2 linked regions of the Paraglaciecola psychrophila 170 genome follow. The protein of the gene in region 1 interacts with the protein of each later gene in a pairwise test. Links are inferred from orthologs where the notes say so. Each region holds a gene or a part of one and is shown in the gene's direction. Other genes may lie near its edges.

The links.
Region 2: the proteins of C427_RS09135 (region 1) and C427_RS23060 interact in binary tests that used the Escherichia coli proteins (3 or more experiments, as listed by UniProt). The link is inferred for Paraglaciecola psychrophila 170 from one-to-one orthologs.

The regions. Positions count from the first base shown.
Region 1 is NC_020514.1:2,094,260-2,110,497, forward strand. Bases 4,855-8,241 are described here. They hold C427_RS09135 (2-oxoglutarate dehydrogenase E1 component), read left to right. Parts: upstream 4,855-5,221; coding sequence 5,222-8,041; downstream 8,042-8,241. Other genes in these bases: C427_RS09130 (succinate dehydrogenase iron-sulfur subunit), read left to right, coding at 4,855-5,148; odhB (2-oxoglutarate dehydrogenase complex dihydrolipoyllysine-residue succinyltransferase), read left to right, coding at 8,051-8,241. In the rest of the region: C427_RS09110 (citrate synthase), read right to left, coding at 192-1,472; sdhC (succinate dehydrogenase, cytochrome b556 subunit), read left to right, coding at 1,941-2,315; sdhD (succinate dehydrogenase, hydrophobic membrane anchor protein), read left to right, coding at 2,309-2,656; sdhA (succinate dehydrogenase flavoprotein subunit), read left to right, coding at 2,657-4,426; more of C427_RS09130, read left to right, coding at 4,438-4,854; more of odhB, read left to right, coding at 8,242-9,541; sucC (ADP-forming succinate--CoA ligase subunit beta), read left to right, coding at 9,665-10,831; sucD (succinate--CoA ligase subunit alpha), read left to right, coding at 10,831-11,703; C427_RS28170 (cupin-like domain-containing protein), read left to right, coding at 11,860-12,330; C427_RS28175 (cupin-like domain-containing protein), read left to right, coding at 12,339-12,602; C427_RS24035 (hypothetical protein), read left to right, coding at 12,669-12,875; C427_RS09160 (TonB-dependent receptor), read left to right, coding at 13,443-16,238. UniProt on the Escherichia coli protein: E1 component of the 2-oxoglutarate dehydrogenase (OGDH) complex which catalyzes the decarboxylation of 2-oxoglutarate, the first step in the conversion of 2-oxoglutarate to succinyl-CoA and CO(2).
Region 2 is NC_020514.1:5,237,148-5,252,930, forward strand. What follows is about bases 5,054-7,985. They hold C427_RS23060 (ATP-binding cassette domain-containing protein), read left to right. Parts: upstream 5,054-5,530; coding sequence 5,531-7,441; downstream 7,442-7,985. Other genes in these bases: C427_RS23055 (YheV family putative zinc ribbon protein), read right to left, coding at 5,187-5,393; C427_RS28970 (hypothetical protein), read left to right, coding at 7,586-7,681; C427_RS23065 (hypothetical protein), read left to right, coding at 7,693-7,962; C427_RS26630 (hypothetical protein), read left to right, coding at 7,953-7,985. Outside these bases: C427_RS23025 (calcium/sodium antiporter), read left to right, coding at 1-103; C427_RS23030 (mechanosensitive ion channel family protein), read right to left, coding at 129-1,436; transcription elongation factor GreB, read right to left, coding at 1,584-2,084; C427_RS23040 (FKBP-type peptidyl-prolyl cis-trans isomerase), read right to left, coding at 2,806-3,582; C427_RS23045 (WD40 repeat domain-containing protein), read left to right, coding at 3,717-4,649; C427_RS23050 (SlyX family protein), read left to right, coding at 4,649-4,861; more of C427_RS26630, read left to right, coding at 7,986-8,111; C427_RS23070 (extracellular catalytic domain type 1 short-chain-length polyhydroxyalkanoate depolymerase), read left to right, coding at 8,623-10,548; C427_RS23075 (TonB-dependent receptor), read left to right, coding at 10,805-13,069; C427_RS23080 (alpha/beta hydrolase), read left to right, coding at 13,071-14,063; C427_RS23085 (esterase/lipase family protein), read left to right, coding at 14,060-15,316; C427_RS23090 (helix-turn-helix domain-containing protein), read left to right, coding at 15,397-15,783. UniProt on the Escherichia coli protein: Genetic data indicate it may be involved in ribosome assembly or function.

The DNA.
Region 1 (16,238 bases):
AGTTAATGTGGACGGACGCACATTATAAAAAAGAGTCACTTGCTTGAAAGGATTCAAGAAAAACTATCATGGATGATGGCGCTAAGCGTGCTTTTAATTCTTTTTTATTGATGTTCCTAAGAGAACTAAATGATTTTAGTGCAAAAAAATAGCGACCTTATAAGGTCGCTATTTTTAAAATTGATAACTAACTATTTATCAATCTTACTATAAGGACGTTGTGCTTCACCAGTATATAACTGACGAGGACGACCTATTTTTTGTCCTGGCTGGCTCAACATTTCGTGCCAATGTGATACCCATCCTACTGTACGTGCCAAGGCAAAAATACAGGTAAACATGTTGGTTGGAATACCAATCGCTTTTAGAATAATACCAGAATAGAAATCTACATTCGGGAAAAGTTTTTTCTCTGCAAAGTAGGGATCACTCAAAGCAATACGTTCAAGTTCCATTGCTACATTAAGCAGTGGATCGTCGATGTTAAGCTCAGCTAAAACTTCATGACAACTTTCACGCATAACTGTGGCACGCGGATCGAAGTTTTTGTAAACTCTATGGCCAAAGCCCATTAAGCGGAACGGGTCATCTTTATCTTTGGCTCTAGCAATAAACTCAGGTATACGGTCAACTGTCCCTATTTCCTCGAGCATATTCAAACAAGCTTCATTGGCACCGCCGTGAGCAGGCCCCCATAAAGACGCAACACCAGCAGCAATACACGCGTATGGGTTAGCACCAGACGATCCCGCCAAACGAACTGTAGAGGTTGATGCATTCTGTTCGTGATCAGCATGCAAAATAAATATTCTATCAACTGCCTTAGCTACTGCTGGACTGATTTTATAATCTTCCGCGGGGACAGAAAACATCATGTTTAAAAAGTTTTCTGCATAACTCAATTCATTTTTAGGGTAAACAAAAGGTTGACCAATGTTGTATTTGTAACACATTGCAACCAATGTCGGCATCTTAGCCACCAAGCGATAAGCGCTGCGTAGACGTTGTTCAGGATCATGAATGTTCAGGTCATCGTGATAAAAGGATGACATAGCACCTACCGAGCCACATAACATTGCCATTGGATGCGCATCGCGTCTGAAACCTCTGAAAAAGTTATTAATTTGGTCGTGAACAAGAGTATGACGAGTGATCGTGTCTTTAAAGTCTCTGTATTCTTCAGTGTTAGGAGTTTTATCATGCAAAAGCATGTAAACCACTTCAATGTAATCTGAATCTCGAGCTAATTCTTCAATGGAATAACCTCTGTGTAGCAGAATGCCTTTGGCGCCATCAATATAAGTGATCGTCGACTCACATGAGCCCGTTGCCATAAACCCAGGGTCATAAGTAAAGTAACCATTGGCACCTAAAGACCTTACATCTATTACATCGTGGCCTGCGGTACCTGACAAAATCGGAAGTTCGATTTCTTTGTCACCCACTTTTAAAATGGCTTTATTTTCTGCCATATACTGTTCTCCTCAGAATCGTTTCATGTTCGATAAACAGCATGCTCTGCTGTTTACTGGGGGGGGAATTGCCGCTATTTGAACTTAAATTGACTCATAATGTCAATTTTAATGCGTTCCGCTTAGTAAATATTCACTTCTTTCGCCCCCTCAATGCAAATATAATTTTGGAATAGCATGGTTAAGATTCGTATTAGGTGAGTATTTCTTATTTACACGCAACACCCTGACTTAACTTATTACTTATAAACCTTTAATAAAGAACAATAATTGTATTTGTTTGAATGGCTGGATATACTTATTGGGCTTAAAGCACTTGGTATTGAAAAGATTATTTATACTTAACCTTTCTTTAACAAAGTGGCAACAATCTTAGGGAACAGAAATTGAATTTTAGCAAAAATTTAACATGCGAGATGTTATAAGCCGAAATGTTTTAACTACCTACGGGTATAAAGAGTAATAAACGTGAAAAAACAAAGACCAGTTAACTTACAACTCAATACTATTAGTTTTCCTCCTGCAGCAATCACTTCAATTCTCCATCGTATTACAGGCGTCGCATTGTTTTTTGCAATGATGTTTGTGATCTGGGCGTGGGCGATGTCTGTATCATCATCTGAGAGTTTCGCTCTCGTTCAAGAACAAATGGCGGGTCCTCTTGGTAAGTTTGTTGCCATAGGCACCATTTCTGCCTTGACGTATCATGTGTTAGGCGGTCTCAGGCACATGGTAATGGATATGGGGTATTGGGAAGAACTTCAGTCCGGTGATATAAGTGCTAAAGCAATTATTGCGGCATGGATTATCTTAACAATCTTAGTAGGAGTTGTATTATGGTAACGGGTCAAGCAAGTTTAAAACGTAATGGCGTACAAGATTACGTCACTACACGTGCTACCGCTTTGATTATGACTGCGTTTTCTTTGTTTATGGGGTGGTATTTTATCTCTACCCCAGCCATTACTTATGTAATGTGGAACGATTTGTTTTCTGGTCTTGCGATGAAAGTATTCACATTTGTTACTTTGGTTTCGATCATGTTCCACATTCGTATTGGTATGTGGCAGGTTTTAACCGACTATGTTAAAGCACCAGGTTTGCGTGCGTTTATTCAATTTGTTATTAACCTAACTGCATTTGTTTATGTGGTTGTTGGTTTATTTGTTTTGTGGGGTGTGTAAATGAGTCTTCCTGTACATGAATTTGATGCAGTCGTAATTGGTGCTGGCGGCGCAGGTATGCGCGCGGCGTTACAGATTACAGAATCGGGTAAATCGTGTGCCCTATTATCTAAAGTTTTCCCTACACGTTCTCATACAGTATCGGCACAGGGTGGTATTACTGTTGCTCTTGGTAATGCTCATGAAGATAACTGGGAATGGCACATGTACGATACGGTCAAAGGTTCCGATTATATTGGTGATCAAGACGCAATCGAATATATGTGTAAAACAGGTCCTGAAGCCATTATTGAAATGGAAAATATGGGGTTGCCTTTTTCTCGCTTCGAAAATGGAAAAATTTATCAACGTCCGTTCGGCGGCCAATCTCAAAACTTTGGTGGAGAGCAAGGCGCACGTACTGCAGCAGCAGCTGATAGAACGGGTCACGCATTATTACATTTGCTTTATCAACAAAATGTTAAAAATAAAACTAAAATATTCAGTGAGTGGTATGCACTCGATTTGGTAAAAAATCAAGACGGTGATGTAGTGGGTTGTACTGCCATTGATATCGAGTCTGGTGAAGTTGTATATTTCAAATCTAAAGCAGTAGTATTAGCAACCGGTGGGGCTGGGCGTATTTACGCTTCAACTACTAATGCTCATATTAATACTGGCGACGGCTTAGGTATGGCACTACGTGCTGGTGTTCCCATGCAAGATATGGAAATGTGGCAGTTCCACCCAACAGGGATTGCAGGTGCTGGTACCCTAGTAACCGAAGGTTGTCGTGGTGAAGGCGGTTACCTTCTAAATAAAAACGGCGAACGTTTTATGGAACGATATGCGCCTAATGCCAAAGATTTAGCCGGACGAGACGTTGTTGCTCGTTCGATGATGACAGAAATTCGTGAAGGTCGTGGCTTCGACGGTCCACAAGGTCCACATTGTAAGCTGAAGCTTGATCACTTAGGTAAAGATGTTCTTGAATCTCGTCTGCCAGGTATCTTAGAATTATCTCGTACATTCGCTCACGTCGACCCCATTAAAGAGCCAATTCCTGTCATTCCAACTTGTCATTATATGATGGGCGGTATACCGACCAATGTTGACGGACAAGCGCTTACCATGGACGTAAATGGAAAAACTTCACCTATTAAAGGGTTGTTTGCTTGTGGTGAAATTGCATGTGTATCAGTACATGGTGCCAACAGACTAGGTGGTAATTCATTATTAGACTTAGTCGTTTTTGGCCGTGCTACAGGATTACATCTTGGTAAAGCGATTGATGGTATCGATGCTCGTGAAGCGTCAGAAGATGATGTTGATCAAGCGATGGTGCGCTTTAATCGCTGGGAAAATTCACCAGTGGGTAAAGGCGAAGATCCTGTTCAAATTAAGAAAGACTTGCAGCAATGTATGCAATTAAACTTCTCGGTATTTCGTGAAGGTGAGTCAATGGCTACAGGTTTGAAAGAGTTAAATGATATCCGAGAAAGATTAGATAACGCTAGCCTTAATGATAAGAGTAATGACTTTAATACTATGCGTATCGAATGTCTTGAACTCGATAATTTAATGGAAACTGCCTACACCACAGCTGTAGCGTCTAATTTCAGAACAGAGAGTCGCGGTGCTCACAGTCGTTTTGATTTTCCTGATAGAGATGATAAGGATTGGTTATGCCATTCTGTTTATTTACCGGATTCAAAATCAATGATAAAACGTGAAGTGAATATGTCACCCAAGTTGCGTGAAGCCTTTCCACCTAAAGCAAGAACATACTAGGAGCAACAATTATGCAATTAAATCTTTCAGTCTACCGTTACAATCCTGATATTGATAACGCTCCTCGTATGCAAGATTATCAGTTGGAGGTCGCAGAAGGCCAAGACATGATGGTATTGGATGCATTGATAGCATTAAAAGAAAAGGATCCTACTCTGTCATTTCGTCGTTCATGCCGTGAAGGTGTATGTGGCTCTGATGGCGTAAACATGAATGGTAAAAATGGCTTAGCGTGCATCACACCAATATCAGCACTTAAAGGTTCTAAGATAGTGGTTCGTCCATTACCTGGATTACCTGTGGTGCGTGATTTGGTAACTGATATGACGCAATTTTATACTCAGTATGAAAAAATAAAGCCGTACCTTATTAACGACGATAAGCAACCGCCAGCCCGTGAGTTTTTGCAGTCCCCTGAAGAAAGAGAAAAGCTAGATGGTTTGTACGAGTGCATATTGTGTGCATGTTGTTCAAGCTCTTGCCCATCTTTCTGGTGGAACCCAGATAAGTTTATTGGCCCTGCCGGTTTGTTACATGCCTATCGCTTCCTAGCTGATAGCAGAGATACAGCAACTGATGAACGTTTAAATGGCTTAGATGATGCATTTAGTGTATTTAGATGCCATGGCATCATGAACTGCGTCAGTGTTTGTCCAAAGGGATTAAACCCAACAAAAGCGATTGGTCATATCAAATCTATGCTGCTCAAACGAGCAGTGTAGGTTTTACTAATAATAAAATACCGTGTGCTTCGGCACACTTATTCGCAGGTCTGATTAAAACCAAGGGACGACAATGCAGCAAAGCGTGATGAAAGCATGGTGGGATTCTTCTCACATGGCTGGTGGCAACGCAACTTATATAGAAGAAATGTACGAAGCGTTTTTAGATGATTCACAAAGTGTGTCTGATGAATGGCGAGACATTTTCGAAAAGTTACCTAAACTTGATGGAGTAGAAGTTGAAACCAAGCACAGTCTTGTTCGCGACCAATTTCGACATCTAGCCGCACTGGGTCCAGCCTCTCGAGTTAGTTCAGCTCAGTCAACTGCAAGTGGCAGTGATGAAAAGCAGGTTAAAGTATTACAATTGATTAATGCCTTTCGATTCAGAGGCCATCAACATGCTAATCTTGACCCTCTCGGGCTGTGGAAACAACCAAGGGTCAGAGACTTGGAACTTTCACACCATAATCTTTCTGAAAAAGACTTTGATACCACGTTCAATTTAGGTTCTTATGCCATCGGCAAAGAGTCTATGCCTTTGGGTGAATTATTTGACTCGCTTAATCGCACCTATTGTGGCTCCATCGGTACTGAATACATGCACATTACCGATACGGATCAGAAACGTTGGTTGCAACATCGTATCGAATCCGTTCAAGCTAAGCCTGAAGTTGCTCGCGAAGATAAAATCAATCTTCTTAAAGGTTTAGTGGCCGCGGACGGAATGGAAAAGTATCTTGGCGCTAAATTTCCCGGTGCGAAACGTTTTTCTCTTGAAGGCGGTGACTCATTAGTACCTATGCTCAAAGCTCTGATCAGTCATGCCGGTAGTAATGGCACTAAAGAAGTTGTTGTGGGTATGGCACACCGAGGTAGGATCAATACATTAGTGAATGTACTGGGGAAAAATCCGTCGGTACTTTTTGATGAGTTTTCCGGTAAACATGATGATTCGCTAGGTGCTGGTGATGTGAAGTATCACGCAGGTTACTCTTCCGATTTTGCCACACCAGGCGGTAACTTACACTTAGCATTGGCATTTAATCCATCGCATCTTGAAATTGTTAACCCAGTTGTTATTGGTTCTGTTCGTGCTCGATTAGACCGACGTGGGTGTTCTGATGGTTCGTTAGTTTTACCTATTACCATTCACGGTGATGCCGCTATTGCGGGACAAGGTGTGGTGCAAGAAACTTTTAACATGTCGCAAACTCGTGGTTTCCAAGTGGGTGGCACAGTACGTATTGTAATTAATAATCAAGTAGGTTTTACCACTTCTAAAACTGAAGATGCACGCTCAACGCAATATTGCACTGACATTGCGAAAATGGTTCAGGCTCCTATATTTCATGTGAATTCTGACGACCCTGAAGCGGTATTGTTTGTAACAAGACTTGCCTTAGATTATCGAAACCAATTTAAACGTGATGTGGTAATTGATTTAGTTTGTTATCGACGTCATGGACACAACGAAGCTGACGAACCAAATGCAACTCAGCCAATAATGTATCAAAAAATTAAAATCCATCCTGTGCCACGTAAAATCTACGCAGACCAACTTATCGCTGAAGGTGTTATAGAAGCACACGAAGTAAAAAAATTGGTGAGTGATTATCGTGCTGCACTCGATCACGGTGCTTGTGTGGTCGAAGAATGGCGCCCAATGACTGAGCATTCAGTGGATTGGTCCCCATTTCTTGGACATGATTGGGATGTTAATTACGACAGTTCAATCAGCGTAGATCAAATTAAAGAATTAGGCGAAAAGCTGTGTACTTTTCCCGCTGATTATACACTTCAATCACGTGTTGCTAAGTTATATAAAGACCGAGTCTCAATGATAAATGGCGAAAAAGCACTAGATTGGGGGATGGCAGAAAACTTAGCTTACGCCGATATAGTTACCAGAGGCAGTAATATACGTATGACAGGGCAAGACTCTGGTCGTGGTACTTTTTTCCATCGCCATGCAGTCTTGCATAATCAAACTGATGGTTCTGATTATATACCTTTGGCTAATATGAACGACGATCAAGGTAAAATGGAAATATACGATTCTGTCTTATCTGAAGCAGCGGTTGTTGCTTTTGAGTATGGTTACGCAACAGCAGAGCCCGGTACACTGACTATTTGGGAAGCTCAATTTGGTGACTTTGCTAACGGTGCTCAGGTTGTGATCGATCAGTTTCTAAGTTCTGGTGAAGCCAAGTGGGGACGTTTGTGTGGATTGACTTTGTTGTTACCTCACGGTTATGAAGGTCAAGGACCAGAGCATAGTTCTGCCAGGTTAGAGCGTTTCTTGCAAATGTGTGCCGATCATAATTGGCAGGTATGTGTACCTTCAACGCCAGCTCAAGTATTTAACATGTTAAGGCGTCAGGCATGTCGCCCGTTACGTAAACCGCTCATCGTCATGTCACCTAAGTCTTTATTGCGTCATCCTTTAGCTGTATCAAGCATTGAAGAACTAGCTGAGGGTGTGTTTCATAATGTTATTGACGAAATAGATGACATTGTGTCAAATAAAGTTAAACGTGTTGTGATGTGCTCAGGCAAAGTCTATTACGACTTGTTAGAGCAGCGCCGCAAGAACGAACAAACCGACGTAGCTATTATTCGAGTCGAACAACTATATCCTTTTCCTCAAGCAGAATTTGGTCAAATCATGAGTAAATTCAAACACGTTAAGGACTGGGTATGGTGTCAAGAAGAACCTCAAAACCAAGGTGCTTGGTATTGTAGTCAACATCATTTTCGGACTGCGTTACCCAGAGCTGCCACGTTAACATATGCCGGTCGAAACGCCTCTGCTTCTCCAGCGGTAGGTTATATTTCAGTTCACAACCAACAGCAAAAAGATTTGGTTGATGATGCATTAACAATTAAATAAGGAACCAGTATGACAATAGAAATAAAAGTACCGGTGTTGCCCGAATCAGTGGCAGATGCATCCATCGCTACCTGGCATGTAAAGGTAGGTGACAAAGTGAGTCGCGACCAAAATCTTGTAGATATTGAAACAGATAAAGTAGTGTTAGAAGTTGTTGCACCTGCAGACGGCGTTGTCAGTGAAATTTTTAATGCTGAGGGCGACACGGTGTTAGGTGAACAAACTATTGCTAATTTTGAGGAAGGTGCGGGTGCGGTCGCAACTGAAGCCGAAGCTCCTGCTCAAACTAGTGAAAAATCAAGTCAACCATCAGCTAATAAGGGTGAGTCAGTGGAAATTAAGGTACCTGTTCTGCCAGAGTCAGTGGCAGATGCAACAATTGCAACTTGGCATGTTAAGCCCGGTGAAGCTATTTCTCGTGATCAGAACTTAGTTGATATCGAGACTGATAAAGTAGTGTTAGAAGTTGTGGCACCTGCTGATGGCACATTAAGTGAAATTTTAGCGCCCGAAGGCGAAACAGTAAACGGTGAGCAGGTGATTGCGCACTTTATCGCCGGTGCTGTTGCCGCTGCACCAGCTACCAGCGAAGCCTCTGGTTCAACTGACGAAAATGATGCCCTTAGCCCTTCTGTTCGCAGACTATTAGCTGAGAAAGGCTTAGATGCTTCTAATATTAAAGGCACAGGAAAAGGCGGTCGAGTTACTAAAGAAGACGTTGAAAAATCTTTACAAGCCCCGGCAGCTAAATCATCTGCATCTGCAGAAGCAGCACCAGCACCAGTTGTTGCATTAGATAACCGAACCGACAAACGAGTACCAATGACACGTTTGCGCAAGACTATCGCTACGCGTTTGTTAGAAGCAAAAAATAGCACCGCTATGTTGACTACGTTTAACGAAGTGAACATGAAGCCAATTATGGATTTGCGTAAGCAATACCAAGAAAGTTTTGAAAAACGTCACGGTATTCGTCTTGGCTTTATGTCTTTCTATGTAAAAGCCGTAACTGAAGCGCTTAAACGTTTCCCTGAAGTAAACGCCTCTATCGATGGTGATGATATTTGTTATCACAATTATTTCGATATCTCTATTGCTGTATCAACCCCTCGTGGATTGGTAACACCAGTACTTAAAGATACTGATTCGTTAGGAATGGCTGGTATTGAAGGTGGTATCAGATCACTGGCACTTAAAGGTCGTGATGGTAAGTTAACTTTAGCTGAGATGCAGGGTGGTAACTTCACTATTACAAATGGTGGAGTGTTTGGTTCGTTGTTGTCGACACCTATTCTGAACCTTCCACAAAGTGCTATTTTAGGTATGCATAAAATTCAAGATAGACCTATGGCAGTGAACGGTAAAGTTGAAATTTTGCCAATGATGTATTTAGCATTGTCTTATGATCACCGCATTATTGATGGTAAAGAGTCTGTTGGCTTTTTGGTGACCATCAAAGAAATGTTAGAAGATCCAACACGTCTTTTATTAGATGTGTAACTAATCGAGGCAGCTGAGGACTAACCCTAGCTGCGTCTTCGTTGTTATTGTGTTACATAACGACATAAAAAATAAAGCGGCTTACTAGCGGCTTTTTTCTTACATTAAACGGGTAGAAAAACCATGAATTTGCATGAATATCAAGGCAAGCAGTTATTCAAAGAGTACGGTTTGCCAGTCTCTGACGGAATAGCAGCTTCGACTCCAGAAGAAGCTGTAGCGGCAGCTGATAAAATTGGCGGCAGTGAGTGGGTAGTTAAATGCCAAGTTCACGCAGGTGGCCGAGGTAAGGCTGGCGGCGTAAAATTGGTCAAAACTAAAGAAGAAATCAAAGCCTTCGCTGAAAAGTGGTTAGGCAAAAATTTAGTGACTTTTCAAACTGATGAACATGGTCAGCCAGTCACCAAAATTTTGGTTGAAACCTGCACTGATATCGCAGATGAGTTGTATTTAGGTGCGGTTGTTGACCGTACTTCTCGTCGCATTGTTTTCATGGCGTCTACTGAAGGCGGTGTTGAAATTGAAACTGTTGCTCATGAAACACCTGAAAAGATTTTAAAAGCTGAAATCGATCCTATTGTCGGTGCACAGCCTTACCAAGCCCGTGAAATGGCGTTTAAATTGGGCCTTAAAGGCGTACAGATTAAACAGTTCACTAAGATATTTCTTGGTTTAGCAAAAATGTTTGTGGACCTAGATATCGCCCTTATCGAAATCAACCCTCTAGTGATTAAAGCTGACGGTGATATTCACTGTCTAGATGCTAAATTAGCTATCGATGGTAACGCTGTTTATCGTCAACCTAAAGTAGCAGCTATGCACGATCCATCACAAGATGATGCTCGTGAAGCAGAGGCGGCTAAATGGGAACTTAACTATGTAGCACTAGACGGAAACGTTGGCTGTATGGTGAATGGTGCCGGTCTTGCTATGGGAACTATGGATATTGTTAACTTACACGGTGGCAAGCCAGCTAACTTCCTTGATGTGGGCGGCGGTGCAACCAAAGAACGTGTTGCTGAAGCATTCAAAATCATTCTTTCTGATAGCAACGTGAGTGCTGTACTAGTGAACATATTTGGTGGCATTGTTCGTTGTGACATGATTGCTGAAGGTATTATTGGCGCAGTTAAAGAAGTAGGCGTTAATGTTCCCGTTGTTGTTCGTTTAGAAGGTACTAACGCTGAACTAGGCCGTGAAGTATTAGCTGCTTCAGACCTAGATATCATAGCTGCAAGCAGTCTGACTGATGCCGCTAAATTAGTTGTTAAAGCCGCGGAGGGCAAATAATGTCTGTATTAATCAATAAAGACACCAAAGTTATCTGCCAGGGTTTTACTGGCGGTCAAGGTACTTTCCATTCAGAGCAAGCTATCGCTTATGGTACAAAGATGGTTGGTGGTGTAACTCCTGGTAAAGGCGGCACTACGCATCTTGGTTTACCTGTATTTAACACAGTACGAGAAGCGGTTGAAAAAACTGGTGCTACGGCCTCTGTTATTTATGTACCAGCTGCATTCTGTAAAGATTCAATTGTTGAAGCGGCTGATTCTGGTATCGAGTTGATCATTTGTATCACTGAAGGTATCCCCACTATCGACATGTTGTTTGTGAAAGAATATTTGACCGTAAAAGGCGTTCGAATGATAGGTCCAAACTGCCCAGGTGTTATCACTCCTGGTGAATGTAAGATTGGTATCATGCCTGGTCATATTCATAAGCCTGGTAAAGTAGGTATTGTTTCTCGCTCTGGTACTTTGACGTACGAAGCAGTTAAACAAACTACTGACGAAGGTTTCGGCCAATCTACTTGTGTAGGTATTGGTGGCGACCCTATCCCTGGTTCAAACTTTATCGATATTTTGAAATTGTTCCAAGAAGATCCTAAAACTGAAGCAATCGTTATGATTGGTGAAATTGGTGGTTCTGCTGAAGAAGAAGCAGCTGAGTATATTAAAGCGCATGTGACTAAACCTGTTGTTTCATACATTGCTGGTGTTACAGCACCTGAAGGCAAGCGTATGGGTCACGCTGGCGCAATTATCGCCGGTGGTAAAGGCACCGCTGATGAGAAATTCAAAGCGCTAGAAGCGGCAGGTGTTAAAACTGTTCGTTCTTTGGCTGATATTGGTAAAGGTTTGCGCGAAATTACTGGTTGGTAAACTTCGTACTTAACCATGTTAAATACTACAACCCGCCATAAGGCGGGTTTTTTGTATCTAGGGTTTTGCTTTCCTTAAGTGGTAAGAAAACATAAGACGAAAAATTTTGTTAATGTGATAATAACTTCAACATGATGCTTATGTACCTAAAATCTTATGCCTATTAATACTCAAAAATCTATTTGTCAGTTAGAAAACTTGCCCAAACCTCGAGAAGTTAGCGGTGTAAACAATGAAACGTTTAATGAGCAGGTGCTTGAATATTATGAGCCAGTGGTGCTGAGAGGATTTGCCAGCGATTGGGAAATAGTACACTTAGCAAATAATTCACTGGACGCTGTAGCCAATTATCTTTGCAAACACGATAGTGGTAAAACTCAACGACTAGTTACAACGCCGACTGCAGCTAACGGTCGCATGTTTTATAATGAAAACTTAGATGGCATGAATTTTAGCGTGCAACAAACATCATTATCATCGAGTATCAAGCAAATGTTACGGCGCCCCGAAGGTCATGGGTCTGAAAACTATTGTATACAAAGTGTCAGCGTTCGCGATAACTTGCCACTGTTAGAGGAAAAAATTTCCTATCCATATAAAATAGCACCCGCTCTTTTATATGGATAGGTAACCAAATGACCGTAGCGCCTCATTTTGATGAGGCCAGTAATATTGCAGTAGTCGCAGCAGGAAAACGACGCTTCACTTTTTTCCCTCCCGAACAGATTAAAAATTTGTATATTGGACCGCTAGATTTTACCCCCTCAGGTCAACCTATCAGTCTGGTGAATTTAAGAGATCCCGATTTAAAGCGCTTTCCTAGATATGAGGAAGCCTATAAAAATGCCATGTCAGTCGAGTTAAATCCTGGTGACGCGATCTATATTCCATCACCTTGATGGCATCATGTTGAGTCACTGTCTAAATTCAATGTGTTGGTCAATTATTGGTGGAGTAACGCCTATGTGTCCAGTGCACTTCCGTTTCCAATGTTAATACATGCAATACAAGCTTTAAAGAACCTGCCTCAGGGCCAAGTTAATGCTTGGGAAAGTATTTTAGAGCATTATCTTTTTGATCGGTCTGTTGACCCTGCAGCTCATTTGCCAGCTGGTACCGCAGGTATTTTAGGAGACTTAACACCGCAAAAGGCTACTCACCTGCACAAGTAGCTAGTTAACCAACTTGGTTAATATTGTTTATAAAGGTAGCTACGGTGTTTTTAAAAAGTTGTCATTTATTAAGGTTTAGTAACGTAACTTGGTTATTTTTTTAGTGAAATTATATTTAAATTTGTTATAAAAACTGCTGCTAAGTGGTTTTTTATTCCTTACTGGTTGCCTTCGTATTATTAAAACGGTGAATAAAACACCATAATAGTTAGTTGTTATCGTGTTTTCGACGGATAACTTATTATTAACATGTTATTTCTGTTATCTATTTTCGAATTGATATAATTAACAATTACATCCTCATTTTGGTGTTTCCTCTTGAAGTAAATTATTATAAAACAATAAGTTACATTTATTAATCCTGAGTGAGAATTCATTTTGTTTGTTGTCTTTCTGTTAACCGTTTGTTGAATGACTTTATTGAATACGTATGTATAGCGTTGAGCTGTAAGGCGGCTTGAAGGTAATATCCTGCTTAGAATAAACGCAAGTGTAAGAATGTATTGTCGGTCTTTGCCGTTTGATTCATTTTAATCATTTGATAACTACCAAGAACGGGACACACACATGAAACAATTTAAACCCAGCTTAATCCAAGCGGCACTTATTACCAGTGGATTTGCTTTCAGCATTTCATCTGCACTTGCTCAAGAAACTGCGGCAGACGATAATTTAGAGGTCATTCAAGTATCTGGTATTAGAGGTAGCTTAATGCGAGCTCAAGCACTCAAAATGGACAACACGTCTATCGTTGAGGTTTTGTCTGCTGAAGATATTGGTAAGTTACCTGATACCAGTATAGCCGAATCATTGGCGCGTTTACCCGGTTTAGCAGGTGAACGTCGAAATGGCCGAACCAGTGGTTTATCTATTCGTGGTTTCAATGAAAACTATGTGGGTACTTCACTCAATGGTCGAGAATTGTTGGGAATGGGAGACAACCGCGGGGTTGAATTTGATTTATATCCTACTGAAATTATTTCTAATATCGTCGTTTATAAAACACCTGAAGCAGGCCTGACCGTTCAGGGACTAGGTGGTACAGTTGATTTGCAAACTGTTAATCCAATTGGTCAAGAGCGCTCGATTACTTTTAACGGTAACTACGAGAAAAACCAAAAAGATTCGGCTAACCCAGATTACGATAATAACGGACACCGTTTGTCCTTTAACTATATTGATTCATTTGCAGACGACACTATTGGTCTTGCATTAACATTAGCAACAATGGAAACGCCGCGTCAGGAAGAGCAATTTCGTGGCTGGGGTTATGCAACGGTTAATCAAGATAGCCCTAGAAGAGATTTAGATATTACCCCTTCTTCTGCCGGAGACGTCGTAACAGGTGGTCATGATTCATTTGTTCGTTCGGCAATGCTTGAACGTGATTCAATTGCAGCCGTTATTCAATACGCACCGAATGATAAACTCAATATTCAAGTTGATGCGCTGTATATCGATTTTGAAGAAAATGATGTTAGACGCGGCCTCGAAGAAGGCGGAGCTGAGTGGGGTGTGGGTGACAATTACCAAATCACAGGTGTTGAAAATGGTTTAGTTACTTCGGGTAATTATGATGGGTTTTATTCTGTTGTTCGAAATGACGCTAGAAGTCAAGAATCCAAACTAACCACTATAGGCTTGAATCTTGAGTATGAGATAAATGATAGCTGGACTGCTGAGGTTGATTATTCAACAGGTGATGTTGATAAAACTATATCCGATATTGAAAGCTATTCTGGTGTTGGACGTCCTGGAGTAAACCCTGATCGCCCATTAACAGCCCGTTCATGGCAGCAAACTGATACAGGTGTGACGTTTAGTGATCACCCAACTATCGCACCGCTAGACTTAACTGACCCGAGCATTATTCGTTTAGCTGGGCCACAGGCATGGGGTGGAAGTTTAGCTCCAGTTGAAGCTTTCCAGGGCATTGATGGCTTTGATCCTAATACTGCACAAGACGGATTTGTTAACCAACCTACATTTGATGAATCATTAGATTCGTTGCGTTTCCAAGTGAATGGTATCGTTAATTGGGGAATATTTACTGCGCTTGAGGCTGGGGTTGTTTATTCGGATCGTTCAAAAACCAAGACCAATAATGGTGCTTACCTAACTGCTCCTACTTGGCCTGATGATGGTCCGATTCCTGATGTGGTTGGTGTGGCCGATTTAAGCTTTATTGGCATTAATGGTGTGTTGGCTTATGACAGCTTAGCCTTGTTCAACAGTGGCTACTACACAGTCACAGATGCAGCTGATCTCGAGACAGCTCGACAGGGCGACAGCTATACTGTTGCAGAAGAAACAACCACGTTATTTGCAAAACTGGATATAGATACCGAAGTCGCAGATATGCTCCTTAGAGGTAACATAGGCGTGCAAGTCGTTAAAGCAGATCAGTCATCTAGCGGTTTTGATACCGTTATCGGGCCTAATTTGTACGTACAAAAAACCCCTGTAGAAGGTGGTGATTCTTACACTGATGTATTACCCACTTTAAACCTGAGTTTAGAAATCGCTGACAATCAATTTATCAGAACTGGTTTGGCCAAGGTTTTAACTCGCCCCAGAATGGACGACATGAGACCGAATAACCAAGTGTCATTTTCATTTAATGACAGTAATATCCTGAACTCTACCCTAGGGAATGGTGCATTTTCTGGCAGTGCAGGTAATCCATTGTTAAAACCAATAGAAGCGAATCAGTTTGATTTGTCTTACGAAAATTATTTTGCTGATGATGGATTCTATGCTGTTAGTTTCTTTTATAAAGACCTAAAAAATTGGCATGAAAGTGGTAATACGGTAGCTGATTTCTCAGAGTCTTATATTCCTGGTTACCATGACTCATCAGGTGCTCACGATATAGATAATGATGGTGTAGAGGACGGTCCTTTACCACCACAAACATTCTTAGGTGGAGTATCATTCAGACAAGACGGTCTTCAGGGCTTTGTTAGAGGTTGGGAACTACAAGGTAGCGTACCAATGAGTATTATTCACGAAGCTTTAGAAGGGTTCGGTGTGGTTGCCAGTGCGACTTTCCTAACCGGTGAATTCGATGATGGTTCACGTATTCCTGGTTTATCAGAAGAAGCCTACAGCTTCACTGCCTACTATGAAAATAGTGGTTTTGAAATTAGGGTGTCAGGTACCAAGCGAGATGAATTCTTTTCGGAAACTCGTGGCCTCAGCCTCAGCCTAGTGGGTGCTACTGACAACGGTGGCGAACAATGGGATGCGCAAGTGGGTTATGATTTTGCTGAATCTGGCATCGAAAGTCTGGAAGGTTTACGTATTACGTTACAAGGGCAAAACTTGACGGATGAGCCCACCATTCAATCAAATGGATCGGAT
Region 2 (15,783 bases), 3.1 Mb from region 1 along the record:
CTTAGGAATAAAAGGCCCAGGAAAAATTAACAGGTTCAAAGGTTTAGCATTACTGTTGTGTTTTGTAGGCTACAACGCATATTTGGTGTCTACACAGTTTTAGCGTCCTTGCTAAATGTATTTGTGGATTATTTTACAAAGCCTTGATTAAGAACTGTGACTTCACGTTGCGGGAATGGAATAGATATATCGTTGGCTTTAAGCGTTTCAAGGATAATGAGCAACAAATCTCCACCTACACGATTTTTACCATCGTCTATACCTTCAATCCAAAATTCAATAAACATGTTCACACCGTTATCGCCAAAACTATCGATTTCACAATCTGGGCGCTCTTCGAATGGAACATCTTCACCACTGATAACCTGAGGATGCTCAGCCACCGCTGCTTTAATTATTTCTACCATAGCACGTACATCTGTGGCATAAGCGACACTGAAATCAACTCTATAACGTTGTTTGGGATCTTTATGCGTCCAATTAATAAGCAACGAAGAAATAAAGTTTTCATTGGGAACTAAAATATCTTTACCGTCATAGGTTTCTAATACTGCATGACGCATTTTAAATTCTCGAACAAAGCCTTTTTTCCCGTCTTCCAGCTCAACAAAATCACCAATTGTCAGTGATTTATCCAGTAAGATAATAATTCCTGAGATAAAGTTTGATGCGATAGACTGTAAACCTAGCCCTAAGCCTACACCGACAGCCCCCCCAAATACGGCCAAAGCAGTTAGATTGACTCCCATTATGTTAAGCAACAATATAAAGACAATGCCGAACAAACCCACTTCAAATAACTTGGTAAATACTTCGCGAGTGCTTATATCAAGCTTGTGTTGGCTACGAATGATATCTTTACCCACATTGTTGGATGCACGTCCAAGCCAGAACAGCAGAGCCCCAAAAAACAATACTCGTGTAAGTCCATATAGAGTGACCTGAATATTGCCTACAGTTAAAGATATTTCTTCAAGCGCTTTAATAAAAATGGGCAGAACACCTAAAAGGTGCAATAAAAGAATTGGCAGTCCTATCCAACGAAACAATGTCGACATAAAATTGCTACTGACAAATTCTTTGATAATAGAGTAGAAAAATAACAACACGGCGATGGTGAGTGCTGCATTAATCAGCCACACCGGATATAAGGCTGATTCTCCTACCGAAAGTGAAATACGCAGTAATACTATAGCTACAAGGGGATAAACGATGCTACCGAGTCTATGAAGTATGTTGCTAAGTGGGTGTTCGATAGATATAGGTTTTTTATTGACCAGCAAGCTTCTTTTAACTGTGTTGGCATATATCCAGTAAGCTACAAAGTAACAGGTAATAATGATACCTACTTGAATATAGGTCGCGGGCTCTCCCAACTGTGACTGAGCTAATAGCCAAAGTTCTTGAAGTTTGTTAACAAAAAATTCTATGTCCATCGTTCAATCCTGTTATGTCAACTATTCTAACATGGTCCAAAATAATACAGTTCTATCAGACTTTTCCAAATAGTAAATAAATGCATTATTTAAAATATTACGGTAAAATTATAACGCTGCAAAAGTCAGGAAATTTTCACCGAGTTTTCACTCGTGTTGCTTATCTAGCCACTGACGTGTGTATCTGATGGAGGTTATGTTCCATTGCTTGATACCATTTGGCGTTTTTACAGTAACGATGTCACCCATCTCCTTCTTCAATAAAGCCCTAGCCATAGGTGAGTCTATGGAAATATACCCTGTAGCATCACCGTAAATTTCTTCTGGGCCGACAATTCGAAACTTTTTTACTTCACCCGCATCGTTTTCTATCTCGACCCAAGCACCAAAAAATACTCTACCCTCCTGCTCCTTTGAGTAATTGATGATTTTGAGCTCGGGTAGTAGCTTTCTAAGAAATCGAACACGCCTGTCAATTTCTCTTAATTTCCTTTTGTTATATTGATAGTCTGCGTTTTCGCTCCTGTCTCCAAGGCTTGCAGCCCAAGTTACAATTTTGGTGATTTCGGGTCTTTGTATGAGCCATATTTCTTCATGTTCGTCATATAGCTTCTTGTAGCCTTCAGGTGTTATAAGTTTTGTTTTCAAGCCTGAACCTTTCTTAAAATATTGGGGTAAATTGTAGATGTAACATTGTTCTAACCGGAATAACAAGTTTATCAATAGGCAAAACTGTTTACCTAGTTTTAATTGAGCGGTGCCTCACGTATTTCTACTTTTATTCAATAACATGGTAAGCAAAATTCAGTAGGGATTCTTCTTCGCTATGGGACTGATTATCGAGGTGGTAGACGTTGACGTAAAAGTTGCCACATCAACTAGGAATAAAAACTATTTTCTTAATACCAGTTATTACAATAAATAATTGAAGTTAACAGTGTGAAAATATACTTATCGACTATGCTTAATATTAATCAAGGTGAAGTAGGGTTTTTGTCAATAACCCCTACGAATTTTAATACTAGATACACTTTGAGGAACCTGGCGTAAAAAAGAGTTGCCCTTTTTTTCGCTCTTTACAGAGTCAGCTTAGAGTAAGAGAGACAGTCATAGTACCTTTAAACATGGCAACACTTGATTGGAGGTAAATATCGACATTAAAACATATAAAGTTGAAACATTATTTCGTCTAAATGACCATAAATCACCTGGTTAATCCGGGATAAACAGCCCTTTTTAAGGGCAATAAATTAAGGGAATAAGGTTCAGCACGGAGAATAGCTGATTATCAAAACGATAAATCTAAGCCGACCACGTAACGTGTTCGGCTTTTTATTGGAAGTTATTAAATCGAGTATTACCTATTTGATCAAAATCCAGGCCTTCTCGTTGCGGGTTTACTTGCATGGATGATTTCAAGTAATTCCACTTCAAATATTAAGGTTGAATAACTACTGATTTTACCCGTTGAGCGGGCACCATATGCTAAGTCTGAAGGCACATAAAACTTGTATTTTGCCCCTTTACTCATTAATTGAACTCCCTCAGTCCAGCCTTTAATTACACGATTTAGTGGGAAGCTGGCTGGCTTACTACGCGCATATGAAGAATCAAATTCAGTGCCGCCTATCAGTGTGCCAAGGTAGTTTACTTTTACTGTATCGGTAGCTTTAGGTTTACTTCCTTCACCGCTTTTTAGTACTTCGTACTGTAAACCAGATTTAGTGACAGTGATGCCAGCACGCTGAGCATTATTTTTTAAAAACGCTACACCGACAGCTTTGTTTTCTTGGCCCATCTGAGCTTTTAGTTCGGCTTGTTTTTCTCGTACTAGAGTTTCAACGGTGCCAGTGATAGATTTAATTTCCTCTTTATTGAGTTGTGACTGGCCTTGTAAGGCTGCGATAAAACCTTTTACCAGCAAGCTTTGGTCATATTGAACCTCCACTTTTTTTTGATTAGCTATTTTACTTTCTATAATGTGACCCACACTAGCGCCGATTGCATAAGATTGTTTTTGTTGTTGTGTACTAAGGACTAAGATTTCTACTTTCATAGGATCAACTGGCGGTGGATGACATGCACTTAAAGTTAAAATAGAGACAATAAAAATAGTGATTGAGGTATAGATTGAGGCCTTTTTCATTATAATTCTCCAACTAGCAGTATGTGATTGGTAGGCAAACGCATATACTAAACGGCATATGACAAAAGAGAAACCCATTGAATAATCGTATTAAAGTCATCTATTTTGTAATATCGCTGAGTACCTTAACCCTTATGGCCTGCAGTGGTTCAAGTGATGTGCCGGTTAGTGAATTTCGCCACGCTGAGGGGGGATCTCATGCCTCCCACATTTCTGCAGACAATACGATCGCTGTTGTTTCTTCTATTGACAATGGTATTACCGTTTGGAATTTGGTTACTAACGAGCAGCGATATGTGTGGCGACATCAAGATGATGGCAGCAATTCAGTGACCAATATTCATATTGCCTTTGATAATTCATATGTTGTCACTGCTGATAGAGAAGCATTTGCGTTATGGAATTTAGAACTTGGTGAGCCAGAAGGTTTTTGGCGAATTGACGAGGCAAGTATTCGAGATATAGCCGTGTCAAATCAAGGTCGAGGTATTTTGGTTGGTCGCGGTAATGGTAAAGTAATGTTTTTTGAGCCCAAGACTGGAAGGCGATTAGAGTTTTTAGGCCACCAAGAAAAAATTAATAGTGTGGATATTTCGCCTAATGGTTTTTATGCATTAACAGGTGGCAACGATTATTTAGCCTATCTGTGGGATACTCGCACTGGCCAAGTTATCCATAAGTTTGATCATCCTAGTAGAGTCACTAAAGTGTCGTTAGATGATCAAGGACGTTACGCATTTACTGCTGACAGTAAACGTGATGCGCGGGTTTGGGACCTGATTACAGGTAAAGAAGTCAGTAATTTACAATATTCAGCTAGACAGCGGATATTCACTACTGCAGTATTTTCAGATAATGGTAAGTACCTACTAACAGGTTCCCCATCAAGAAGGATCAATCGCTGGGATGTAAAAACAGGAGCAGAGCTAAATGAATGGCGAGTTTCGGCGCGTGAAGGTAGTAAACCAGCTTCGGCAGTGGTGCATGATGTAGGTTTTATTGGTGATAGCGAAATTGTTTCAGAAAGTAGCAATGGTTTACTAGAAAAGTGGAAGATAGAAAATTAATGAGCACAGTACAGACAGATATCGAACAATTACAAATGAAAATGGCTTTTCAGGAAGACACCATAGAAAGCCTTAACCAAGCACTCATTTTACAGCAAAAACAAATGGACGACTTACAATTTCAACTTAAACAACTGGTATCAAAAATGAGTGCTATTGAGCCTAGCAATATGGCTTCAGAAACAGAGGAAATGCCGCCTCCACATTATTAATTTCAATTTGCGAGATATAAAAATAGAGTTTTTTTAATAATTAAGCCAGCAGGCCTTGAAGCATTTAATTCTTGAATTAAAATAAACTAAAAGACTGCGTTAATTTGTAAATCGTAGTCTAAATTTGTGGAGTGCTAAGCCGTTAGCGAGGATATTTAGGACTCATTTTTTGGGATTCCTAAATAATGGAGACGTTTTTTCCGTGATTACTGCTTAAAATGAAATAAAACGAATAGTAAGTTGATGCAAGTTAGGCGCAGCTTATTTAGTCGATATAATTAAGTTTACTCGAAAGGTTTAGATGCCATGCACTATTAGCAAAAAACTACTCCGGCTTAAACACCCCAATTACACTTCCACCCGAACGTGAGGCTTTTGCGACTTTTTTATCTGTTTGGGACTCTGAGTAATGACACTTCACACACTCTAACTTTTCGACATTATTTTCGAAATACAGCATGATAGTATCCAGTGCGCGGCACTTGGGGCAATTTGCTCCAGCGACGAATCGTTTTTTTATTTTATTAACCATGGTTTAAGACATTTTTTCGGTTCATCATCTTGATATGATACTCCCATTCAAATTTGAGTGTTATCTCGTTTTAGTTTAAGTGAAACTAATAACAGACTAAACGCTTAAGATAGCTAAAAAGTTCATAACAGGTTTTCATGATCCAATTTTCAGATGTTTCGTTAATGCGTGGCAGCAAAGTTTTGCTGCGAGATGCCAATGCAGTTGTTTACCCCGGCCATAAAGCAGGCCTGATTGGTGCTAACGGGTGTGGAAAGTCCACCTTGTTTGCTTTAATAAAGGGTGAGTTACACACCGAGCAAGGGGATTTTAATATTCCTAAAAACTGGCAAATCGTCTCGGTCGCACAAGAAACGCCTGCGGTTGAACGCTCGGCTCTGGATTATGTGATTGACGGTGATAAACAATACAGAAAGCTACAAGCACAACTCGCCACAGCAGAAGAAGCCCACAACGGCGAACAAATCGCTCTTTTACATGGTTCGTTAGAACATGTGGGTGCTTATGATATTGATGCCCGTGCCTCGACTATTTTAGCTGGTCTAGGTTTTGCCAATGATGTAATGAAAAATCCGGTTTCTGCTTTTTCTGGTGGTTGGCGAATGCGTCTCAACCTAGCCCAAGCATTGCTTTGTCATTCCGATTTATTATTGTTAGATGAACCTACTAACCACCTCGATTTAGATGCAGTCATTTGGTTAGAAAAATGGCTACAGCGTTATACGGGCACCTTGATGCTGATTTCTCACGATAAGTCCTTTTTGGACAGTACAGTGAATGAAATCATCAGTGTTGAGTCGCAGCAACTTGTTAGTTATACCGGTAATTACGATGCTTACGAAAAACAACGTGCCGAGCGTTTACGTCTACAAAGTTTGCAGTATTCAAAGCAACAAGATCAAATAGCGCACCTCGAATCTTTTATTAATCGATTTGGTGCGAAGGCAAGTAAAGCCAAACAAGCCCAAAGCCGTGTAAAACAATTGGCAAAAATGGAAACGTTACTGCCGGTGATGGCCGCTTCCGAATTTAGCTTTAAATTTTTTACCCCGCCAAAGTTACCTAACCCTTTAATAAAGATGGAGCAGGTAAAAGTAGGTTATGGCGATACTATAATTTTAGAAAAATTACACTTGAATCTAGTGCCGGGCAGCCGTATCGGCTTACTAGGTAAAAATGGCGCGGGTAAATCGACCTTAATTAAATTGTTAGCAGGTGAAATATCACCCATTGAAGGGCTATACGAAACATCAGCTGGATTGCGAATAGGTTATTTTGCGCAACATCAATTAGAGTTTTTACGTGGCGAGGATTCAGCCATTGCCCACATGCAAAGGTTAGATAAAAAGGCTACCGAGCAAAGTCTCAGAGATTATTTAGGCGGTTTTGGTTTTCGTGGTGATAACGCCTTAAGCAAAGTAGAGCCTATGTCTGGTGGTGAAAAAGCTCGTCTAGTATTAGCTTTAACCGTTTATCAAAAACCTAACTTGTTGTTGCTGGATGAGCCCACCAACCACCTAGACTTAGACATGCGGCATGCATTAAATATTGCGTTGCAAGGCTTTGAAGGTGCCATGGTACTGATATCTCATGATAGGTTTTTACTGACATCGGTGTGTGATGACTTTTATTTAGTGGATTCAAAGCAAGTACAAGCCTTTGATGGTGACTTAGATGACTACAAAGACTGGATCCTCAAAGGCGATAAAGGCACTAGTGTAGAAAGTGACAAAACCACTGTTAAACCTGATCGTAAAAATATTAAACGCTTAGAAGCAGAATTTAGACAGGCAACAAAACCTCTCAGAAAGTCCATTGAGCAACACGAAAAAACCATGACTGCAGCTCAAACAAAACTAGAAGCTTTAGAGCAGCAACTCGGTGACACTGAGTTATACAACGCCGAAAACAAAAACCAACTCAAACAAGTGTTGACTGAACAAGCCAATCATAAATCAACCCTTGAAGAAGCAGAAATGTATTGGCTAGACGCGCAGGAAGAGTTGGAAACTAAACAAAAGGAATTTGAGCTGGAAATTGTTAGCTAACATGCTGTTTTTGGGTCTTTATAAACACGGATAAACCAATCATTAGTTACCACAAATACGAAGAAAACGATCGGGTGGCTGAGTTAGCGTGCGGCCATTTCAACATGTTAGACATAACCCACCTGAACAAGTCGCCCTTGGGTCATCACAGTAGATGGCCATAAATCTATGCTGGGGCATAAACTGGCATGTAAAAAGTGTGACCGAGATGCTCCTTTGGACAGAAATTACCCGATGTAGAGCTAAACATTATGGTCACTGTTTGTTTACTGGGCTATGACGTAAAAAGTGACGATGTTGATGTGTTATTTTTTGGTACTGGACATACAGATAACCAGCATATTAACGGTGGCATGATGCAGGGAATTAGTACCATGCTATTTCGACTGCTATTGCGGGAGAACTACCTAGTGATCCCAAAAAAGTATTCGATGAAGCAACACAAGGACAATGGCGTATTTGGCCAAAAATTGGTTGGGGACCTAGCGAGACTAGAGGCAGTGGTGAAAATGTGGTTTTAGCCCATGTTAGCTTGTCTTATTTTCAAGGAGGCATAGAGTTTACCCTTGCTGCACAAACCGCCGCACCAGGAAACGATAATATTTATGTCAATTATGCAGGGATAAAAATGCAATCCTTGTTAACGCAAAGTATGTTTGAGTTATTTTAAACTCATCGCAAATAACATTTAACGATGCCAGGGTAAATATGACTTCGATTATCTGTGTTAACACACAACTTGTGATTGCAGTGACACTCAAGCAAAGATTTACCAAGCTATTTTAAGACGTTGACTAAATCTCTAGGTGGCCTTGACCCTAAGTCCTACTGCGATGGTAACTTTTCTAAGATTTTTCATTCAGACTGAATCATACAACTTACTTTTAAAACTCTTTAAAAGTAAGTTGTATAATAGTGATGTCGTCCATGAAAAAGTCTAAGAATGGCAATCGCACACTTTTATGAAACACATCATCACACGCCATAAAACAGAAACGTGGCATAGTACTAAATACCTACATCTGTTTAAACCTTAAGCACCTATAGTTATCCCTGCAGTAAATAATTGACCTTAAGCACACAGTGTAAGAAGCGTAAAAAGTGTAAATTGAGTACATTTCTGACGTTGTGCCTTGGTGAATATTCCATTTCTTAATAATTAAAATATTTGGGAGCATATTATGATAACTAAACAAGGTCTTAGTAAGGTTTTACTATGGCTGCCTGTTGTAGGTGCACTATATCTTTCTAGTCATGTGTTTGCCGGTAGTTGGCAAAATAATCAGTCGTTGGGTGGTTTTAATAAAGTCAATATCTATACACCCGACAGCATTTCGTCTATTGGACAGGGTAAGGCATTGATGATTGTGCTGCACGGTTGCGTGCAGTCCGTTGATGCCTACCTCACAGCTAATTTGGAGTCTGCTGCGGAAAACCACGGTATGGTAATCGCTGTACCAGACGCAATGAATAAAGCGGGTTACAGTTGCTGGTCATATTGGCAAGGGACTAAATCCCGTTCCAGCGGCGACTATAAGAATTTGATTTCACTGGCCACTGCACTGACTACTGATAGTAACCGTGATATCGACCCGGATCAGGTATATATCGCTGGTCTATCCTCAGGTGCAGCTTTCGCCAACACCACCGCTTGTTTGGCTCCTGATATTTTCGCGGGCATGGGTATTAGCGCTGGTCCCAGTATAGGTACCAGTTCAAACGGAGCACTTGGACCCTGTGAAACAGCAAATGTACAAGCTCGATGTCAGCAGTATGCTGGCTCTTATTCCAGTCATTTCTCCAGTCAAATTGCTTCTATTGCCCAAGGGGATCAGGATTCAACGGTGAACTTATGTTACAACGCACAAAATGCCAAAGGTATGGCTGACCTATATGGTGTGAGTGAATTACCCGGCAGCAATATTATCAGTGAAGGAGCCGGTCGGACTGGCGATGAAACACTTTGGCAAGACGGACGCGTGTCTAAACTGTGGTTTAACGGCGTTGATCATGCTTGGTCGGGTGGTCAGGGGGCAAATGGCTCATATATCAATGGTAGCGGCATCAATTATGCCGAATATTTAGGACGGTATTTTGCCACTAACAACCAGCGGGTTGATCGTAACGTAGGTCCTCTATTGAGCAATATTCAGATAAGCCTGTCTGGCAGCCAAATAATGCTAAGTGGCAACGCTCAAGATACTGAAGGCTTTGTGGCTGAGGTCAGTGCTAGTTTTGCGGGAGTCGGTGGCAGTTTAAGCAGTGGTGCAAGTTCAGTAGATGGGGCTGATAATTTTATGATTATCAGTGCTGCACTTGCCGATAACCTTTATCAAGTTAGCCTGCTGGCTACCGATAATGAAGGAAAAGATTCAGCACTTTTCTATAGTTCTATTCGTGTTGGACCTCCTCCGTCACCAGCGGCGCCAGTACTTAGCAATATAACGGTGAGTGTTTCTGGGCAATGTGCAACAGTTAGCGGCAATGTGACAGATATTAATGATGACTTAACATTAGTTAGTATTGCCTTTGCCAACGGCAATATTTCTGCCGTTATTGAACAAACGAGCTATTCGGCAATACAATGCAGTCTGCCCGGTGGCAGCAATACCGCAAGCGTAACGGCAAACGATCAAGCTGCCCAGACTAGCAACGATAGCATCACATTTACTATTGATGCAGGTCAGACAGCCACGTTAGAGCAACATATTAATGCAGGGCGACTGGATTATACCAATTACGCCAATTGCTACCTGGAATACAGCACATCTGCCTTCAAGTTATTTGAAATGGCCTCAGGTGCGAGTCAATGTGTGTGGCAGGATAACGATGCGTCTTGCACTGGACCAATACAGGCCTGCAGTGGTGATGAAAGCGGAGGCGGTTCTGGTGGAGGAAGTGGTGATTCGAACGGCGAAACGTGTGTCGAACATAGCACCTATAACTATTACCATAAAACTGCAGGAAGAGCCTACAGCTCAGGCAGCCCCTATGCGCCAAACTATTTCGCACAAGGCTCTGATGAAGCCATGTCCGGCTCAACTTATGGGCTTAGTATTCTTCACTCTACTGGTAATGCTATCTGGTCTTTAGGTAATTGCCCTTGATATATTAAGTGAACTTAAAGACGGCAGAGCTACACTCACCATTGCTCTGCCATTTTTATTTTATTGTGCATCCAGCTCTTCCTCTGTGGTTAAAGTATTTCACCTTTTCAAACTGATTTTACCTCTCCCCCAGCTTAGATATATACATTGAGCGTAATTGTCCGGTTAACTTGAAGTTTTTTGTCCTTGTTGGCCAAAGGATGCCATGTATTATTTACAACATAAAAATAACAGTTTATTTACATTAAGGTGCAGTATGCCCGAATTTATTATCCCCAGCAGTCCAAGACATAAGCCCAGACTTCATCCACTATGCAGTGCTTTGTTAGTTGCACTTGCTTTGCCTATTCATGCACAAGACAGTGACAATACAAAAGAAGATTCAGAACGCGGTATCGAGTTGATTACGGTGACTGCTACTCGTCAGGTCGAAAATCTACAAGATGTGCCTATTGCTATCACAGCTCTGTCTGCGAATGAGTTAGAGAAGATGCAAATTCAGGATTTGGGCGATCTGGAGTCAAAGGTGCCTAATCTGAACTTGCATGTAGGCGATGCTTCTAACGCCGTGGTGTATATTCGCGGAGTGGGTCAGATAGATTCCATCTCTTTTAATGATCCGGGGGTGGGTGTTTATCTGGATGATGTCTATATGGGTCGGGTTCAAGGTGCATTTCTCGATGTGGTGGATCCACAGCAAATTGAAGTATTGCGAGGCCCTCAGGGCACCCTCTACGGACGCAACACTATCGGAGGAGCGATTAAATTTACCAGTGCTAAACCCACAGAAGATACAGAGGCGTACCTAGGTCTTAATCTTGGTAATTACAACCAATTGGGCCTTAAAGGCAGCATAAGTGGAAGCTTGATAAGTGATACGTTGACAGGACGATTTGCGTTATCTAGTAAAAAACGGGACGGTTATAGTAACAATCTCTTTGATGGCGGCGATGACAATGATAAGGATACCCTGGCTTGGCGGGGAAGTCTGATGTATCAACCGACTGATTATTTTTCAGCCTACCTCGTATTGGACGGTTCCGATAGCAGCCCTAATCATTCACGTACTCCTCATAGGGAAACCCCTATTTATTCGCTGTCAGCAGGAGGTTTTCTGCCTGCTGGTGATGATCCTTTCGAAGTCGATGTTACCTATAACGATCTGGAAAAGTTGAAAACGAAAGGAGCGGCACTGACCCTAGAATACAATTGGGGCAATAATACTGTTAAGTCTATCAGTGCCTATCGCGAAATGGATTATCGAACTCACTTGGATCTAGACGGTAGTGCAGATGAGACGTTTGGTATTTATAATTTCGAAGAGCAGGATCAGTTTAGTCAGGAACTGCAGTGGCTTTATCGCACAGACTCACTTTCAGTGGTTTCCGGCCTTTATTACTTCAAGGAAAATGATCTGACCCTAGGCGGCGCAGTAGCTCCAGAGTTCTTTGTCCCTCTTGGCGATGGTGTCTACTTTCCTTTTCCTGTTATCAATGCCGGAAAACGTGATCAAATCAACACCAGTAGCGCTGTCTATACCAATATCAATGTTGATTTAACTAAGCGTTTAAGCCTTACTTTAGGTGCCCGCTACACCACAGAGAAAAAATCAGTCAGTAACGAAGGAGAAGAGTTTTTCGGTACCGGCATCACGACCGCCGAACAGATGGAGCAAGTGTTCGGTACCGGTGTGGGATTCGGGCAGACCGGTTATGAGGCTGAGCAAGACTGGAATTCCTTCTCACCCAAAGTCGTTTTAGATTATAAGGCTACTAAGAAAACCCTTGTATATGGTAGCGCCAGCCGGGGTTTCAAAAGCGGCGGTTTTAACGGTCGTCTGACATCTATCGCCCAGCCATTTGATCCTGAAACCATGTGGAGTTATGAAGTGGGATCCAAGTCGTTGTTGAACGACGACAACATTCGTTTAAATATGGCGGCATTTTACAACGACTATAAAAACTTTCAGCTGAGTCGCTTTTCTATCGATCCAGACACTGGTGCCTTCTTGTCTCTGTTTGATAACGCTGGTAAAGCTAGTATCTACGGTGCTGAGATGGAATTCAGCGCCATGCTGACCGCTGATCTAACCCTCAACATTAATGTCGGCTACTTGGGGGGAGGTTATGACAATCTAATTGGTGACTTCGGTGAGGAGGTCAGTGACAAACGTGAGTTGGTTAACGCTCCGAAATGGAATGGTCGACTCGGTTTAGAATACTGGTTTGATATAGGCGCAAAGGGTTCTCTTTGGGCTAGTCTGTCATCTAGTTATCGTAGCAAAACTTATCTGACGGTGAGCAGCAGTGAAGTGTTAGCCCAAGATGCATATTCGCTATTGGATGTATCTGTTCGATACCGCTCTCCCGATGAGCGCTGGCAAGTCATGCTGTATGGCAAAAACTTGACTGACAAGCACTATCGACAGCACGGTTTCGATCTTAGTGCTTCACCCGGAGTTCAGCTGGGTTACTACGGTGCTCCACGCACTTTTGGTATCGATATAAAATATGAGTTTTAATATGAGACTTGATAAAGAAACAGCAGTCCTTCTGGAGCAATTTAACCAGCAGATACCAGATCTCCATAACCAACAGGTTTCGATAGAAACCTCTCGGGCTGGTGCCCAAGCTATGTTTATCGGCTTGCAAGGCCCAGTGCCAATAGGATGCCGAGTCAGTGAGCTAAACATACCTAGTGATGAAGGTGATATTCCCGCTCGCCTTTATCTACCAGTCATCGAGACAGAAACCCCGTTGCCAGTAGTTATGTTTCTGCACGGCGGTGGTTGGTCTTTGGGAGATTTGGACTGTTATCAGGCCTTGGTCGCCAGTCTCTGTGAATTGAGTGGTATGGCATTTGTCAGCCTAGAGTATCGGCTGGCTCCGGAGCACAAATATCCGGCCGGTTTAAAGGATGCCTGCTCAGGATTAAGTTGGCTCTATCAACATGCTCAGTCAATGAATTTAGACTCAAACCGTATTGCACTGATGGGTGATAGTGCTGGTGCTAATCTTGCCCTATCGACCAGTTATCAGATGAACAACATAAACGGTATACAGCTGAAAGGTCTGTATTTAATTTATCCAGTATTGGATGTACATAACCCTCATCAGACTTATCCATCAAGAGAGCAATTTGGAAACGGGGATTATTTACTGAGCACAGCGGCTATCGATGACACGCGTGTGATGTACCTAGACGAGAAAGGACGCGCTGATGACCCATTGGTCTCCCCGATGTTTTTGACTGATTTACAGCGTTTACCAGCCACTTCCATTTTGGTAGCCGGTTTTGACCCATTGCACGATGAAGGCCAACAATTCGCTGAAAAACTGCACCAAGCCGGGAAACTAAGGCACTTCGAAGACTTTGACAGCACCATCCATGCTTTTTTGTCCTTCGGAGATTTATCAGTGGCTCAGCAAGCTAGACAACGTTTAGCCGAACAGCTTAAAGCAGACTTGTTGCCCAATAAGGAAAATGAACACACACAAAGGAGAGCATCACGATGAAAAGGATGAATAATAATCAATTCAAAAGCATTCGCCGGCTTCAACAATTCGGTCTGGCGATTCTGTTGACATTCATCGCTAGCCTAGTCAACGCAGCCAGCCCTGTCCTAGAAGCTAGTTTTAGCAGTGGTATCAACAATGGTTGGGCCAAAGTAGAAAGGTGGGGTGATACCAGTGGTAATTTAATGCAGGAGAGCTTTCCCTTAGATGGTCGAGGTAATCAAACCGGTCAAAGAGCTACTTTTTTTGCCAACCCAACCCCCTCTTCGGATACGTTTTTGATCTACTATGGGCCAAACTGGAATAGCAATAGTAAAGCGACGCCAGTGTTACTGATCCACGGTGCTAATCAGGATGCCGATATAGCCTGGGCGAACCCCAATGAAGCCGGTGACTATGGCTGTGGTAGGCAAACCTGTCCAAACACAGGTTTGATGCAAGCTCTAGCAACAGATAACTTTAAGGTATTTGCTCTATCTTTGGCCCATAAAAACGGCGACGGGTATTTCTGGTCAGAACAGATAGCCAATGCCATCAGCGTGATCAAAAATCGAACTGGCGCACAGAGTGTGGACCTAGTTACCTGGTCCAAGAGTGCTTTTAATGCCCGAATGTATGTTTCATCTTTGACCCAATCATGGGGAACGGTTTACCAGAATGATGTAAGACGGTTGATAATGCTGGGAGGTCCTAATAATGGTATCGACTGGTCCTTCCGTCACGGTTGGACTCAAACCTTTGGCGTATACCCTGGTTGCGGCGGTGTCATCAACGGCCCAACGGCCCATGATGCTATATTTTGCTTCGGTGTTTGGCAATATGGTTCTGAATGGAGTTATGCCTCCAGCTATTTTACTGGCGCTGCACAAATGCTGAAAAAATGGGATAGTACCTATTCATTATCAGTAAGCGAACAGGATTGGCATACTACTTATTACGGCGGTTGGGGCTATTATACCCATGCTCAGGGTATCGATGCGTTTATGCCTGAATCTTTGGTGGATTCAGTTAGGGCTGCTGGTACGGACCCTGCTGTTCGAATTCACAATCTTTGTGGTAATCAAGCGGATATCGCGTTGATCCATAATGAACATACCGGCCCTTCAGATGGTGTTGTATTTATAACCAGTTGTAGTGATACCACAGGCATCAATAACAACGGTGGTACTTCCGTGATTGCCTCTAATCATTTGGAACTGGGCTGGCAACTGGCCGGCGTTAATCAGATTAGGAGCTGGCTTAATGCCAACTGATTATTAATGGGAATTAGTCTAAGGTGCGAGAGCTGAAACATCACTCTGTACTTTAGTTGGATTGATTTGCAGGATACTTTATGCTCTATTGCCTTGACTCTTTTACTCTCGGACAAAGCAAATCGGTGCCTGAATCATCCTTTCTGTCACAGCAGCATCCTCAGTCAATCCATGATCATGGCCTGACGATGCTGACGTCAATTTTGGCCGCTGCTGGTTTGTCATTGCCAGTTGTCTTGGCCGATTTAGGTTTGCAAGACAACGGCAGTCTTAGCATTGTGGATTTTCTAAGAATACTAGAATCCTTCTCCATTGAGCTGCGTGATGAGTCATTGCATATGTCTAAGCGCCCTCTATTGCCGGGCACTAATGATCATGTATTGGCCAATTTAAGTCGTTGCGAAACCTTGCTGGACGCTCTGCAACAACTGGCGAGCTCTTATAATTTTATTCATGGCGGCGCCTAT